One region of the Ruegeria sp. J8 genome, then DNA from elsewhere that is predicted to be linked to it. Evidence: riboswitches for the same ligand, from Rfam matches in the RefSeq annotation. Region 1 holds a riboswitch; each other region holds the start of a gene.
What was found. Region 1 has a riboswitch for cobalamin ahead of ACR0L1_RS06065 (DUF1636 family protein). Riboswitches for the same ligand answer to the same signal wherever they lie in the genome.

Region 1 (5,189 bases):
TGGAAGACGGGCACATTTGCAGCGTCCAAAGGCGAGGTACCCGACGCGCTTTTGCCCGAGAAGGACGTGGCGTTGATGATCGCGGACGGGGCCAGCGATACGATGGTGTCGCGCAGCCAGTCGGCGGCGGATGGCACTTTCAGGGAAGGGGCGAACAGGCCCACGGCCTGAAAGCCGCGCGCGCGCAGGCTACGGATCAGGGCGGCCACGGGGGCTGTGTCGGCCGAGGTCAGGTAAGCGCGGTAGAAACTGACCACGACGCGTTTTGAGTCACCGGAAAACGCCTGTTCCGCCGGAATCACTCCGCGATCGGGGCACCATGCGCCGCAGTCGGGCAGGGATTTAGCCCCCATCACCGGACCCGCATAGAGCCCCGCTGCCAGTGCCATCTGTGCCAAAGCGGCTTGTGCTGCAACCTCGCCGCCGGTGTCACACAGGTGCGCTAAGCGGCGCAGGGTGGAGACGGGCAGGGTGGAATACTCATCCAGTCGCGTATCCTCGCGCCCGTCGGCGGGCAGCACGGCCACAGCAATCCCTTTAGTCTGCGCAAGCGATAGAACCTGCTGCAGTCCGTAGGACCAATAGGGCACTCCGCCGATCAGACGGATCAGGATGCCTTTAGCGCCCTCCAACGTCTGTTCCACATAGGTGTCAACGGACAGAGGGTGTTTCAGCGCCGTCAGATTGGCCAGTCGCAGGGTCGGCATCCGACCGTCAGGCCCGCCACCGCGATGCCAGCCTGCCGCGAAAGCACCAAGGTCGCTGTCCGAGAACGACAGCACCACCAAATCCGCCGGGCTCTGGCCCAGATCGGTTGGGGTTTCGGATTCCTCTAACCCGTGGCTTTCGCGGAAGACGACGTGCATGGTTTACTCGGCAGCCTCGGTGACGCCCGCGAGGATGTCGCGGATTTCAGCCTCTTTGATATCGTCATGCTCGGCGATCACCACCAGACGCGAGCGGCGCTCTTCGCCGGGCTCCCACGGACGGTCATACTGGTGACGCACACGCGCGCCGACGGCTTGAACCAGCAGGCGCATTGGCTTGCCCTGAACAGCGGCATAGCCTTTGACGCGCAGGATGTTCAGCTCGGTCGCCAGGCGTTCGATCTTTGCAACCAGATCCAGCGGGTCGGTTTGATCCGGCAATTCGACGATGATGCTTTCGAAATCATCATGCTCGTGATCGTGATGACCGTCATGATGCGAAGGCCGCGCATCCATGTCATCCTCGGCGGCGGCCTCAAGACCCAACACGACGCGCACGTCCACCACACCTTCGGCCACTTCGACCACGGGCAGAGGACGCGGGGCCTCGGCGGCGATGATCTCTTTGGCTTTGGCGACACCTTCGGGGCCGGCCAGATCAGGCTTGGTCAGAAGGATGATATCGGCGCAGGAGATCTGATCTTCGAACACTTCGGACAGAGGGGTTTCATGGTCGATGGAATCGTCGGCCATGCGCTGGGCATCCACTGCCTCGACATTCGGCGCGAACCGACCAGCGGCCACCGCCTCGGCATCGGCCAGCGCGATCACGCCATCCACGGTAATTTTCGAGCGGATATCGGGCCAGTCGAACGCTTTCAGAAGCGGTTTCGGCAGCGCAAGGCCCGAGGTTTCGATCAGGATATGCTCGGGGCGCGGCTCCAGCGCCATCAGCGCCTCGATCGTGGGGATGAAATCATCGGCCACGGTGCAGCAAATGCAGCCATTGGCCAGTTCCATGATGTTTTCCGCCGGGCAATCGGGAATGGCGCAGGACTTCAGGATATCGCCATCCACGCCGACATCGCCGAATTCATTAACCACAACGGCCAGACGCTTGCCCTGCGGGTTCTGCATCAGGTGCCGCACCAGCGTGGTTTTACCCGAGCCCAGAAAGCCGGTGATCACAGTAACGGGGAGTTTTTCGAGGGTGGACATGTCAGGCTCCAATCGGGGGAATGCGCGAGGCGCAGTTTTTGCGGAAATGTTCGGGGCGCTCGCGCCATTTGACCAAGCCGTCTTCGGTGGCCAGATACTTGGTCGCGCCGTCGACGATCACGTCGACATGATCGACCTCGTTCAGGTTCTCATAAACAAAGGTCCAGCGCTCGGGTCCGCCGCGCAGAACGATGGAACAGCCCTGATCGCAATTCGACAGGCATTCGACGGCTCTCAGCGTTACGCCTTCGGGCAGATCGGCCTGTTCCAGCGCCTTGTGCAACAACGTGCCGGGGCGGTCTGCGTCATCTTCAACAGGTAGGCCGCGGCGGCAGGTGGTGCAAACCAGCAGCTCGACCGGAGCGGTCTCGGTCATGTCTCTCATCCCCCCAAATCCTCATCGTGGGGGACGGGGTTTCAAGCGGGTCGCATTTGACCCGACACCGGAACACCCCGTCCGGTTTCAATCGCGGGTGCTGGCAGGTCTCCCGGCTTGCGGATGTCAGGGCAATTGCCCTGTCGGATGTCCCGCCTTCCCGGCCTGTTTGGCCAGTGGCTTGGGCACCCTCTCCGGTCACGGTCGCGGGGGCGGCTGCGTTTGGCGGATGATCCGTTGACGCATTCCCTTTTCATCCTCGTGCAGAGGACACCAACGGATCGGACATGCGGCACCGGGCAGGGGCTTGTCAAGCGAGTCGCAAGCATCTGTGAAGCAACGGTGGAAAAGCGACCTGTAAGCGTCGCTGGGCGGCATGACGAAGCCCGCAACCCCGTGCTGCCATGACCGAAACGGCGCAAACAGGGAGACGTGTCGCATGAGAGTGGGCTTTATCGGACTGGGCAATGTGGGCGGCAAACTGTCCGGGTCTTTGCTGCGCAACGGGATCGACCTGACGGTGCACGATCTGAACCCTGATCTGGTCGCGGGCTTCGTGGCGCAGGGGGCCAAGGCCGCCGAAAGCCCGGCCCAGCTGATGCGCGATTGCGACGCGGTGATCACCTGTCTGCCATCGCCTGCTGCCTCGGACGCCGTGATGCAGGAGATGCTGCCCGAGGTCGGCCCCGGCAAGATCTGGATGGAGATGTCCACCACCGACGAGGCCGAGGTCAAGCGGCTGGGTGCGCAGGTCATCGAACGCGGAGGGGCGGCAGTAGACTGCCCCGTCTCGGGCGGGTGCCATAGGGCGGCGACGGGCAATATCTCGATCTTCGCGGGCTGCGACCGCGCGACGTTCGAACGTATCCTACCCTTTCTGACCACGATGGGCCGCCGCGTGCTGCACACGGGCGAGTTGGGCTCGGCCTCGGTGCTTAAGGTGCTGACTAACTACCTGGCGACGGCAAACCTGATTACCTGCGCCGAAGCGCTCGTGACCGCCAAGGCCGCCGGGATGGACCTGAACACGACTTATGAGGCGATCAAGATTTCATCAGGTACTTCCTTTGTGCATGAGACCGAAAGCCAGGTGATCCTGAACGGATCACGCGACATTTCCTTTACGATGGACCTTGTGAAAAAGGATATCGGGCTGTTTCAGGACGTCGCTGACCGCGCCGGTGTACCGCTGGAGATCAACCCGGTCATGATCCAGATTTTCGAGGACGGAATTGCCCGCTATGGCGAGCGTGAATTGTCTCCCAACATCATCCGACGTCTGGAGGATGCAACCGGTCTAGACATCACAGCCTCCGGTTTTCCGCCCGAGATGGAGGACGACGAACCGGAAGAGCCCGGATACGAGGTCATCCCTCAGGGGCGTGGGGCCGAATGACGCAAGCCGCGCGTCAGTGGAATAGTCTGTTTTGTAGAGAGAGTGGAGGCGAGTACCGGAATCGGAGGAAGAAATAATTAAGCATTAAAATCAAATAATTAGTTCGTATATATCCTCCGGTATAGCCGTCAATTATCCTCCGCTTGTGTGGTTTGGAGTTGTGTGGAGTTGAAGTCGTTGCGAAGTGAGCCTTATGAAGTACCACCGCCGCGAACTTTTAACGACAAAATATCCTTGTCAGTGATGTGCGTCATCGAAGTGTCGTCGCCGGATGCTTTGGCGGCGGCAAACATCAGCTGGTTAAAGCGCGAATAATGTCTAGACAGTACATCAAACACGTCTTGGTGCCCGTTGCCAACGACGTCGATAGGACGGAAATACCTGTACAAGCCTGCGTCTTTGGATGCTGCGCTAACCCATCCAAAGCGTTCGTTGAACCGAGATCCATAGGGTCGTCGATGAACCAACCTGTTTCTCAATTCGGTAACCTCTTTCATCCACCCAGCGATCGTGAATTTCCCAGGTTTTTCAGGATTGGACGCGATGTCACCTGCCGTGATCAGCAAATTCAGAAGCGGATCATTGGGTAGGCTATCGCTTCTTAGTCCATTCACAAGTTTCGCCATCGAGTCAGCCTTTTCATGGTTAAAGCCAATTCGGTGGGAAATTATCGTGGCAAGATAATCTCGCGCTGAACCGAGGTGCAGAAAGAAAGAATGAATATGCGCAAAAAGCGTTTGGGACAAAGTGTTGTCAGACCTTTCGCCGTTCACTCGCCCAGATGAAATGTGATTGACAAGTTGCTCGTGGTAATACTCGGCTATCTGCTCCACGCTGGTGTCCATACTGCGCAAGCTCATGCTGATATAACGAGATAGCGCTTCGACTGGCGCTCGTTCGTCTAGCGATTTGACAATTTGTTCCTTTGTCGGCTGCGGCTCTGCCTCAAAAAGCAAATTGGTTCGCTTACCCATCATGTTGCTTGCAATGTTGCTCCACAAGTCAGATGGGCTTGGAGAGTGATTGGACCTTTCGGGCAGAATTGGTACCCATGATGAGTTATAGGTACCGTCCATCCAGTCCATGCTATGGAGAGCAACGGGTTGAAGTTTGCTGGTATTGGCGAGATTTTGCACTTCAACGAGCGGCAGCGGCCCTACGGCGCTTGGTTTTCCTTGGATTACGATTGGTTCAATTCGCCACTGGTCATCGGACAGTTTTCCTGCGCGGAAACCACCTGTGAAATGTATATAAAAACTGGATCCGTCAGAAGGGCGAAGTAGTTCGGTCACCTGCGTCATCTATTGGCCTCGGGCGATTGTCGCGACTTGTTGGGCAATGCAGTTAGGTTTTGAGTGCTGCTAGGATCGAGGGAAGGTATTTTCGCACCTGCTCTATGTCGCTTGCTTTTTCGTTAGGCGACAAATCGGCATACGGTGTGTTTAACTGGCGCTCCCACTTTTTTGCAAGGTTTGCAGGGATCACGAGGGAG
Region 2 (5,189 bases), on a different contig from region 1:
GAAGGCCAACCCTTGGATGCAGAGCAGACTTTTGTGGTGGCGTTGAATAATTACCGCGCAAATGGCGGTGGGCACTTCCCCTTTGCCGGGCGGGCGACGCGCGTTCCGCTGCCGATTCTGCCTCTACAAGATCTGGTCAAAAACTACGTGACTGCCGGGCCTCATTCCGGCACCGTGTTCGAGCGTCCGTTCCGTCTGTCCCCCGTGGCCGGGGCGGTGGCGGTTCTGCGTACTGGCCACAAGGCCCGGAACCATCTGGACGACATCTCAGAATTTGCACCAAACATCGCCGGAGAGGACGAGGCCGGTTTTCTGATGATCCATTTGACGCTCTGACGGGTTGTCATTTGCCGCGCACTTGCCTATATCGCGTGCTGAGAGGTTGGCGCGGGCGAGCGCCTCGCCAACCTGGTCAGGTCCGGAAGGAAGCAGCCACAACGAGCCCCGCTTGGGTCGATGTCCAACCTCTCACTTATCTACCACATGATCCTGGGCAATAAGCTGCGGCCAGACCGCTGCGTTGCGACGGGCGAACACGCCGATATGCCCGATCTCTTTCACCCCAAAATCTGACAGTGACAACAACCTACGCCGCGCATTCGGGCCATAAAGCTCGGCCAGGCGCCACACCGCTTTGGGCGGCACCACCTGATCGTCGTCGAATGCGATCAGATCGACCGGCACTCCCTGCCCGGCCCAGTGCGCCTCGGGCAGGGTCTTGCCCAAATCGGGCAGGTAGTTCGTCGGTGCCGTGCACCATTTACGCCACTGCCAGTAGACCCGCGCGGGCAGGTCAGCCCCAAAACCCAAAGCCCTGCCCGGCAAATACCCCGCCGCTTTGACAACCAGCGGCGCATGGCCATACCAGAACAACCCCGCCAGCGCCTTGTACGGCCACGGGTGATCAGACAGAGTGACAAGCCCGGAGCAAACACAGATCATGCGGTCAATCTGCGCGATATCCGGCTGAACCGGGCCCAGCATTCCACCAACGGAATGGCCGATGCTCCATTGTTCCGCGTCCGGGAAGCGTCTGCGCATTTCCGCGCGGGCGGCGGGCATGTCGACCAGCGCCCAGTCCGCCATAGTTACCTGCGAGTCCTGCAATCGGCCGGTCAGCGAATGGCCGAAATCCCGATAGTCATAGGTCAGACAAGCCATACCCTGCTCGGCCGCCAGCCAATGGGCAAAATGCTGATAATAGTCGCGGGGCACGCCGGTCGCTGCATGGATCATCACAACTGTCTTGGGAGGCAGAGCAGGCAGATAGAGCCGCCCCGACAGCATCGCCGGACCGGACGGAAACTGGACATCTTCGGTCAAAACAGAATGCGTATTGTCCAACATCGCCCGCGCCTCATGTTCTAAACTGTTTAGTTCACCCGCGCAGTCGGCCCTGTTCCGTCATCAGAGTCAAGCCGTGGGGAAATTGACCCAACGTCGCGCCGGGATTCAATGGCGCTTGACTCGAAGCCCGCTCAACCGCTAGCGATGGCGTGATGGTTCTCGTCCCCGGTCACGGGGCGGGATGAAAAGGGAACACGGTGCGATCCTGCCCGGCATTGCCGGAACGGATCAAGGCCGAGACTGCCCCCGCAACTGTAAGCGGTGAGCAATGCCGAGATACCACTGGCCGAAAGGCTGGGAAGGTCGGCAAAGCCACGACCCGCAAGTCAGGAGACCTGCCATCGAACGAAAACCGAAACTCGGGCGGGGTGTCCGGGACAGGTCGTCAGCACGCTGTCACACCTGATCCATGCCCCTCGTCCAGCGCGCGGAGGGCGCATCATGATCTGGAAGACCAAGACCCACGAATTCACCGCGACGGTATGCCAAAAAACCGGCGCCCCCTGCCCGGCACTGGCCCGAATGGCACGCGCCCTGACGGATGCAATGGCCACGGCCCGTCCGGCAACAACCGATGCGTTCGAGATCGAAGGCAGCAGCGACTTGACCCATTGCGCCGAAGGGTGCTCGGCCCGGTTTCGCGCCCAACCCGATCAGATCCGGGTGTTCTGCGGTGTGGCCGCCGACACTCCGGCCGAGCGGCTGGATCGCTATGCGGATATGTTGTTCGGAGCAGATTTCACCGCCCACGCAGCCAGCCTTTTGCCGACACCGCCCTGCGCGATGATGGAAGTGGTTACCACGGCGCCCCAGCCAGCCGCGCCGACCGAACACCAGCTTTCAGCCTGAATTCAGCTGCCCGTCCGGGCCGCCGAAGTGGCCCAGACCATCTGCGCCTCGGTCTCGACGGCGCAGGGACGTACTGTCCGTAGCATCTGCAAAGCGGTATCTGCGGGCAGTCCGCTATCCGTCATCAACCGCAAAGCAACCATACCCGATCGCCCGCAGCCGCCCCGACAATGGACCAAAACGCCTCCGCCGCCGGACAGCAGCGCACGGGCCCGCTGGCTGACATTGGACCAAATGGCCTGTATCCGCGCATCCGGCGCACCAAAATCCTGGACCGGCAGGTGAGCCCATTCGACCCCGTGCCGCTCCAGATCGCCACCGAACGCCGCCGCTCCCAGGTTTTTCATCTCAGAGCTTGTGGTCATTGAAATCACCAGATCCGGTCGCCAGTCCTGCACCGTCTTCAGATCGGCCGCATAGGCACCTCCCGCGCCGGGCAGCGGAGATATCCCCAGACGACCCGGCCCCAGTCGCAGGGAATAGATGGCGAAATTATTCATGGCACGTTCCGATCAATCTGCACCGATGATGTATCGCCTGCGTCCTTGCTTGCAAATCGAATTTCCTGCGCTGCTGCTGTGGACGTGGGCGGCAGGGGTCACTACGCTGCATCGGACTCCGAATCCGACAGAGCAGATATGACCGACACGCCCAGCCCCGCCTATCAGGTTCTTGCCCGCAAATACCGCCCGGAAACCTTCGCCGATCTAGTCGGTCAGGACGCCATGGTACGCACGCTGAAAAACGCGTTCGAGGCGGATCGAATTGCGCAAGCCTTTATCATGACCGGCATTCGCGGCACCGGCAAAACCACCACGGCCCGTATCATCGCCAAGGGTATGAACTGCATCGGCCCCGACGGCGAGGGCAAGCCGACCACCGAACCCTGCGGCCAGTGCGAACATTGTGTGGCCATTATGGAGGGCCGCCATGTGGACGTGATGGAGATGGACGCCGCCAGCCGCACCGGCGTCAATGATATTCGCGAGATCATCGACAGCGTCCGCTACCGCGCGGCCTCGGCCCGCTACAAGATCTACATCATCGACGAGGTCCACATGCTGTCGACCAGCGCCTTCAACGCGCTGCTCAAGACGCTTGAGGAACCACCCGAGCATGTGAAATTCATCTTTGCTACCACCGAGATTCGCAAAGTACCCGTGACGGTTCTGTCGCGTTGCCAGCGGTTCGACCTGCGCCGGATCGAACCCGAAGACATGATCGGCTTGCTGCGCCGCATTGCTGAGGCCGAAGGTGCGCAAATCGCCGAGGACGCGATGGCGTTGATCACCCGCGCGGCTGAAGGCTCGGCGCGGGATGCGACCTCTCTGCTGGATCAGGCGATTTCACACGGTGCCGGGGAAACCAGCGCCGATCAGGTGCGTGCGATGCTGGGTTTAGCCGACCGTGGCCGAGTGCTGGACCTGATGGACATGATCCTGCGCGGCGACGCCGCCGGGGCGCTGACTGAGCTTGGCGCGCAATATGCCGAAGGCGCCGACCCGCTGGCCGTGCTACGCGATCTGGCCGAGATCACCCATTGGGTCTCGGTCGTGAAAATCACGCCGGATGCCGCCGAAGACCCGACCGTGTCCCCCGACGAACGCGCGCGCGGTCAGCAAATGGCAGAGGCCCTGCCGATGCGCGTCCTGACCCGTATGTGGCAGATGTTATTGAAGGCTCTGGAAGAGGTCTCAGCCGCCCCCAACGCCATGATGGCCGCCGAGATGGCCGTGATCCGCCTGACCCATGTTGCCGACCTGCCCAGCCCGGAAGAGTTGATCAAACGTTTGCAAGACACCCCGCCTCCGTCACCCAATGACGGACCCGGCGGCAGAATGAGCGCCCCACCGCACGCCGTGCAGGCCCCCGTGGCCTCTGCCTATGCGCCACACGTACGCGGCGGAGCAGGTGCACCGACGGCGGCACTGGCGCAGGATGTGCAGACGGCTCTGGCCCGCTACCCGACCTTCGAACATGTGGTCGAACTGATCCGCACCAACCGGGATGTGAAACTGCTGGTCGAGGTCGAAAACGGTGTCCGGCTGGTTTCGTACCAACCCGGACGGATTGAATTCACACCGACGGACTCGGCCCCAGCCGACCTGGCCGCTCGCATGGGTACCGCACTGCAACGCTGGACCGGCAATCGGTGGGCGGTGACGATTGTCGCCAACGGTAAGGCAGCAACCATCGCCGAAATCCGCGACGCCGCCGATCTGGCGTTGAAAGCCGAGGCGGAACAGCACCCGCTGGTGCAGGCGGTGCTGGCTCAATTCCCCAAAGCCAAGATCAAACGCATCGAAACCCCCGAAGAACGCGCCGCCAAGGTCGAAACCGAAGCCCTGCCCGAGGTCGAAGACGAATGGGACCCGTTCGAGGAGGACTAACCCTCCGGCGCCCGCCACGGGCCATCGGCTGACGCCGATACCCCTGAGCGACCTTGGGCCCGGCAGAGCGCGGGCGTTGCCCGCGCTCTGCCGGGCCCAACGGGAGGAGAGGTCTTGCAAAAGACCGCGACGACGGGCGGGAGGGCACTGCCCCCTTGTGCCGCACGGGCGCTATCCGTATCTAGGCGACAAACCGATTAGCAGGAGAAAACGTAATGCTCAAAGGACTCGGCGGTCTGGGCGATATGGCCAAGATGATGAAATCCGCGCAGGATCTGCAGACCAAGATGACCGACATGCAGGAAGAACTCAACAATCTGATGGTTGTCGGCGAATCCGGTGCAGGTCTGGTCAAAGCCACTGCCACCGCCAAGGGCGAACTCAAAGGTCTGGACATCGACCCCTCGATCTTCAACGGCGACGATAAGGAAGTCGTAGAAGACCTGATCCTCGCCGCCATCAAGGACGCACAGACCAAAGCCGCCGAACGCGCGCAGGCAGAGATGGCCAAGCTGACCGAAAGCATGGGTCTGCCCGCAGACATCAAGCTGCCGTTCTGATACACACTCCTGACGACCCAAAGGCCGGGCCCGCAAACTCGGC
Region 3 (5,189 bases), on a different contig from region 1:
TCACCAGGAACCAAACCATCATTTGCTACGACACGTCGTGGTAAAAAACGGTCATGAACGCCCCATGGATTTGAGGTCGCTGGATCGTAATCAAATGGCGTGACCTGGCTGTCCCAATAGGTCTTTTGCGACGAGGTTGGCCATGTTTTGGCGATCAATGGACTGGCCGCAGACGCGGAAAACAGCGCAGTGGTTGATTGAATGAAATAGCGCCTTGTCAGCATAGATCTCAGCCTGGTTCACAAGTTCAATGTATTTGCATCGCATTTTCACGATCAAATTCGAGTCTTAAAGCCTCTAGCAGCTAGAGCTTCAAGAGGTTTCAGGTAACGCTTAGTTTATCCAGTCGATCAGGTGCGCGGTGGCGTGAACTCTGATTTGATCGAGTTTGCTTTGGACTGGGTCAAAAAAGCAATGGAAAGAACCGAAATGCCCATTGTAGTTGCTTCATGTTTTCGGTTTCCGACGATGCAAGCCAAAGGAACAAGACGGGAATTCGGCGCGGCTTTGCAACAGCTTATCTGTCCTTGGATACAGAGCGGCAAAAACCCGCGCGCACGCTGTACTTGCCGCTTAGACCCGCTGAATCCGCGTAGTTGTCTTCTCAGCCAGGAATGTCAATCAGGAGTCATCGCCGTCAGGCTGCACGGTCACTTTGGCCTCCACGGGCACACCCTCAACCATCAGAGGGCTGTGGCTGTTGCCATTGAGAGAAACTTTTACTTCAACATCGCCATCGGGGAGCGACGGAAGGTGTAACCAATTGGCATAAAGGCGGCCCAGCTTTTCGCCGTTGATATAAACATGCGCGTGACCTTCGCCTGGAACGTCAGCCGTGGAGGCATTTTCCGGAGCAAAGCGAAAGTTCTGCGGTGTCACACGCAGATTCCAGCCCGCCATAGGATCCTTAATCATCTGGATCGCCACACTGGGGGCGTCGCTGTCGGCAGGCAGATTAGTGGCAGCGGAGTGGTCGTGCGCTGCCATCTCCATGTTGCCGCCGTGTTGGGCCGGGTCAGTATGGTCATGGCTCTCAAAGGTGCTACCGCTGCTGGCGGCAATCACAAAGCCAGCACCGCCGCCAAAGACAAGTCCGATGGCAAAGAGAGCAAGAGAACGGGACATCTTGTCATCCTCAATAAAAAAAACCCGCCGGTGTAACCAGCGGGGTAGCAATGGAGGAGCGCGATCAGACTGCAGCGCCTGCGCGCTTGCCTTCTGTCTGCCAGAAGTGGCCGGTGAAACTGCCTAAGAGTGCCCAGGCGGCCATGCCGATGCCGAAGGCCCGGGCAGCAAAAAGCGCCCCGATCTCGGTCGGAACCGGCCCAGAGAAACTCTCAGGCTCAGGGGCCCCGATAATATGCGGTACCATTAGCAGCACGGCCGCAATCAGGTAGCTTACCAGGTTACCTCCAAAGGCAATCAGCCACATGGCTACGCCGGCTGCGGCAACGGTGACCGTCCACCAGATCTGACGCACTCCCACATCTGCTGCCGCTACGCCGGGAACTTCTGGAGCCAGTGACAAGCCAGGAGCAAAGTGGAAGGCGACAAAGCCCGCAAGACCCCAAAGCAGGCCGGTGCGGCCGTTGATCTCATGCCCCTGACGTTCGGCTACTGACATCAGCGCCGCCAGGACTAGCGCATAGCCGGTGTAGGTAAGCATGGTGAAGATAATGCTGAGACCATCGCGCATCGGCTCGGCGAACATGCCGGGCAGGTCGGGATGCGCAGTTACGGGATCAGCGCCAAAATGCACCAGGTCGCCGCCCTCATAGAGCTCGGCGTGAAGTAGCACTGGCTGCACGAAATACAACTGCAGAAGGGCGGCAATCAGCCCCGCTGCTGCACCAGCGAACAAGCCGCTGGTCAGAATACGACTGAACATTGTTTTAGTGGCAGGGGAAGCCAGTTGCGTGGCGCACATCATGAGCCGCGTCATGCAGGCCAGAAGCCTGAACATGGCCAGTCACGGTAATGATCCCTAGACCCAGAACCACGGCGAATACTGCAGGCAGAAAGGATGCGCCAGCGGCGGATGCCTTGATCGTTTTTGTCGTCATTTTAATCCTCCTCGCCGTCACACCCGACGGCATATGTTGTGTCCATCCTACGGCCGGTCTCCTGACTCGCAGGTCACAGCAGACTTCCCCCTTCCCAGCGCCATTACGCCAGTGGTATTGGAAGGCCGCTCGCCGCTCACAGTCGCGGGGGCGGTCAAGGCTTCAGTGCGGTAGTTTGGTGCACCGTCCTCATTCCCGTTTCAGTCCCAGTGCGTAGGCACCTTTGGACACCGTAGAAGCCTTTATTGTTCCATAGTGCTTTGTTCCGTCAAGTACGAAAGCGACATCATAGTATTCTGCAGCGGTCAATCTTAGGTAATGGCAGGCTTGGTTTAGATTTTAGCCGTTCAGTGCAGAAGGCTAAGTCGAAAAACACAAACTGTAAGCTGAAAACTCGACACCGGAGCTTTGGTCGGCAAGTTGCATGTTGGCTATCTTTTTTGTGCCGGTATACGTGCAATCGCCTTGAAACGTAGCTTACCTAGCTTCCTGGCGTCAGCGAAGTCGCCGTCAGTACTGTCCTCATACATCCGCATGAAGATCATTATGTCCGGAAGATCGACAACCGTAACCTCACCGAAAAGATAGGCGGTCTTGCCGCTTTGTCGCACCGCCAACGTCTGTGGTCGGTGACAACCGGACATGCAATCCACTTGCTGCAACTCGGCTTGCACCCCCGATGCCTCCAGCGTTGCGGCTAATTGATCATAAAGGGTGGAATCCGCGTCGCGGCAGGTTCTGCAAAGCGTGAGGTTAGGTAGGCACATGCGTCAGGCTGATCCTTGATCGAGAACTTCCATCTGAGATTTCATATTTGCTGGTCGGTTGTTAGCTCAGTTTCAATACGTGTTTTGACTCTAAGTCTGGAAAAGAGTCCATACTCAGGCAGGAAGGACACATGAGCCCTAGCCCTCGAAAACTTTGCAAATACACCGAGTGCGAGACGGGGATTTGGCAGGGCGAAGAAGCAACCATCAGACGAAAAAATTTTTAAGTTTCTACGTGAGACTGAGCTGAAGCAGGTGGTAGGCGATGAAGTGGAAACAGCTCACGCGAAACATCTTTGTTCTTCAATAATCTGAAACAGCATTGCCTCCGGGATCGGCTCGCCATGACACGCCTATTTTCAGGTCCGCGCGCACCGCGCCTCCCAAGGCGAATTCCGAGACGCGACAGGTTCTTGTTGCGCGTAACTAGGTTCGTTCTATCGTCAATTACAGTCTAGATCCGGGACATATAGCGGGGTTCGTGCTTGATGGTTACCTTTCGGTTACCACGACCGATCATGGGACTGAATGCGTAGCGACAACCGACGACATTCAAAAGGAAGTACGCTGATGCGAAACGCCTCGGCATTAACAACTTTTCTGTCTGCGTCACTACAACCGAGGATCGCCCATGCCGCCATCGGTTCTCGCCGCAACCCGGTGTGATGGGTGTTGTGATAACGGCATATCTCCGGGTGCAGCCAGTCTTCGAACTCCTCCAATGTCATCGACGCAGTGCCGGAGCCGTCGCATTTCCCCTTATCCTTGGGGGATAATTGCGTTCTTCCCTAAAGTAGATGAACGGCCTCCATGGTCGTCCTAATCAGGCGTTCGATATCTTCGCCGTAACGCGCTCGACCCGGTGGCCTTTACTTGACGGAGATACTCCAATCTGAGCGGGTCAAATGGAAGGTTTCGCTGCGGAAACGCGCCCATTGTCTACGTGTATGGCTTGCGGAATCCCAACAGTAGGCCAATACGACACCTCCGAGATATCTGGCGCGCGGATCGAATTCGTTCACACGCAATGGTGCAAACACAAGCAGATGGACGAGTCGGACTGAGCATCGAAACTCAACTATGCGCCCAGAACAATGCAGGTCGTGACATCAATTGCGAGAGGCAACCAATGTCTACCCAATGGTTTAGCCGCTAGAAACCTGTACCCAACGATCAGGGTGAATCGGGTCCTGTATTCGTAGGAAAAGATACCTTGTTTCCTTCCACGTTTTGATCCTGTTGGTAACATTGTCCAGAACCAAATCGCCTTCACTCGAGCGATAGACTAGAACAGCATGGCCATTGCGATTGGTGTCCAAGACGGTCGCGATTAGTAGCTTCGTAGGATCCACACCGTTCTGCACAAGTTCAAACTTCTTTTGCAAAGCGAAGTCTTCGCAATCTCCTGACCCTTGCGTCGGCAGTGTCCAGTATTCCTTTGTCCCGTATTGGCTTTGATCCGAAACGGCACGGATTCTCCGATTGACGCGCGTGTTGATCGTTTTAACGATCTGATTTTCTTGTGCCACGGACAGACCAGAACTACGAGCGCTCGCGCACGCCCAAGAGTAATCTTTGCATAGTGTTTTGGCACCGGATGGCGCTTCAATCTTTCTGTCAAGACCGATCGAGGGAAGCTCAGAGGCTTGTAATGTAGCGGCAGACACAAAAAAGCTGCATATAAAACAGATCATTGGGAGATAACCCAGCAGGTTTTTCGATAACATTCTCTGAACTAACGTGGGATTTGTCATATCTGCCTTCTCCATGCTCGTTCCTCGAAGGTATCCAAACTTCCGGGGCCAATGTATTTTATTCCAAGCCTTCATGTGCCTTGAGGCATTGCAACTGCTTCTTAGCCTCTAGGGGTAAAGCGGCAAAAATTTGCAGATTCTTTGGTATTTCTTCCTTAGTTGACAGCATCAGAGCATCCACGCCATCACCAGTCCGGCATAGCTAACAGCGCGAACTAGAGGGTAAGCTGATCGCAATTCTCTCATTCAACAAAAATACAACACAGATCGGCCGTCATCGCTTAAGGTTACGAAATACTGGGACAATGAAGCCGCTCCTCCCCAAACTGAGACAGGCAGTTTCGGTTTTTCCGGGCGCTGCAATTAGTGACCGCTAATGACATCTTTGACGACAGGCTCGTTGAGCAACGCCGTTAGCAGGGGGCATGCTGCTCCTTCAGTACAGGTCTGCACAAGTTCTACCAATGCTTGCTCCAGCCGTTGGAGAGCGGCGATCTTTGACCTGACCTTGTCGAGATGTTTTGTTGCGACGTCTTCGGCGTCACGACAGGCTTGCTCCGGCGCTTTGGACAATTCGCGAAGTGCGCATGCATCCTGAATAGTGA

Region 2: another riboswitch for cobalamin. It lies ahead of ACR0L1_RS17600 (hypothetical protein); the one in region 1 lies ahead of ACR0L1_RS06065 (DUF1636 family protein).
Region 3: another riboswitch for cobalamin. It lies ahead of ACR0L1_RS20685 (CbtB domain-containing protein); the one in region 1 lies ahead of ACR0L1_RS06065 (DUF1636 family protein).

What each region holds. Positions count from the first base shown of each region.
Region 1 is NZ_JBQFMR010000002.1:498,148-503,336, reverse strand. Features, by position in the region: gene cobN (cobaltochelatase subunit CobN) at 1-866, opposite strand, end outside; gene cobW (cobalamin biosynthesis protein CobW) at 870-1,925, opposite strand; gene ACR0L1_RS06065 (DUF1636 family protein) at 1,927-2,301, opposite strand; cobalamin riboswitch at 2,387-2,594, opposite strand; gene ACR0L1_RS06060 (NAD(P)-dependent oxidoreductase) at 2,741-3,697, shown strand; gene ACR0L1_RS06055 (hypothetical protein) at 3,889-4,998, opposite strand; gene ACR0L1_RS06050 (hypothetical protein) at 5,042-5,189, opposite strand, start outside.
Region 2 is NZ_JBQFMR010000009.1:49,880-55,068, forward strand. Features, by position in the region: gene ACR0L1_RS17585 (bifunctional 2',3'-cyclic-nucleotide 2'-phosphodiesterase/3'-nucleotidase) at 1-336, shown strand, start outside; RNA gene ffs (signal recognition particle sRNA small type) at 376-474, shown strand; gene ACR0L1_RS17595 (alpha/beta hydrolase family protein) at 469-1,347, opposite strand; cobalamin riboswitch at 1,484-1,704, shown strand; gene ACR0L1_RS17600 (hypothetical protein) at 1,789-2,196, shown strand; gene ACR0L1_RS17605 (protein-tyrosine phosphatase family protein) at 2,199-2,696, opposite strand; gene ACR0L1_RS17610 (DNA polymerase III subunit gamma/tau) at 2,835-4,586, shown strand; gene ACR0L1_RS17615 (YbaB/EbfC family nucleoid-associated protein) at 4,802-5,146, shown strand.
Region 3 is NZ_JBQFMR010000012.1:93,332-98,520, forward strand. Features, by position in the region: gene ACR0L1_RS20670 (L,D-transpeptidase) at 1-224, opposite strand, end outside; gene ACR0L1_RS20675 (hypothetical protein) at 622-1,125, opposite strand; gene ACR0L1_RS20680 (CbtA family protein) at 1,190-1,888, opposite strand; gene ACR0L1_RS20685 (CbtB domain-containing protein) at 1,893-2,063, opposite strand; cobalamin riboswitch at 2,098-2,313, opposite strand; gene ACR0L1_RS20690 (DUF1636 family protein) at 2,495-2,830, opposite strand; gene ACR0L1_RS20695 (transglutaminase-like cysteine peptidase) at 3,976-4,599, opposite strand; gene ACR0L1_RS20700 (MerR family transcriptional regulator) at 4,948-5,189, opposite strand, start outside.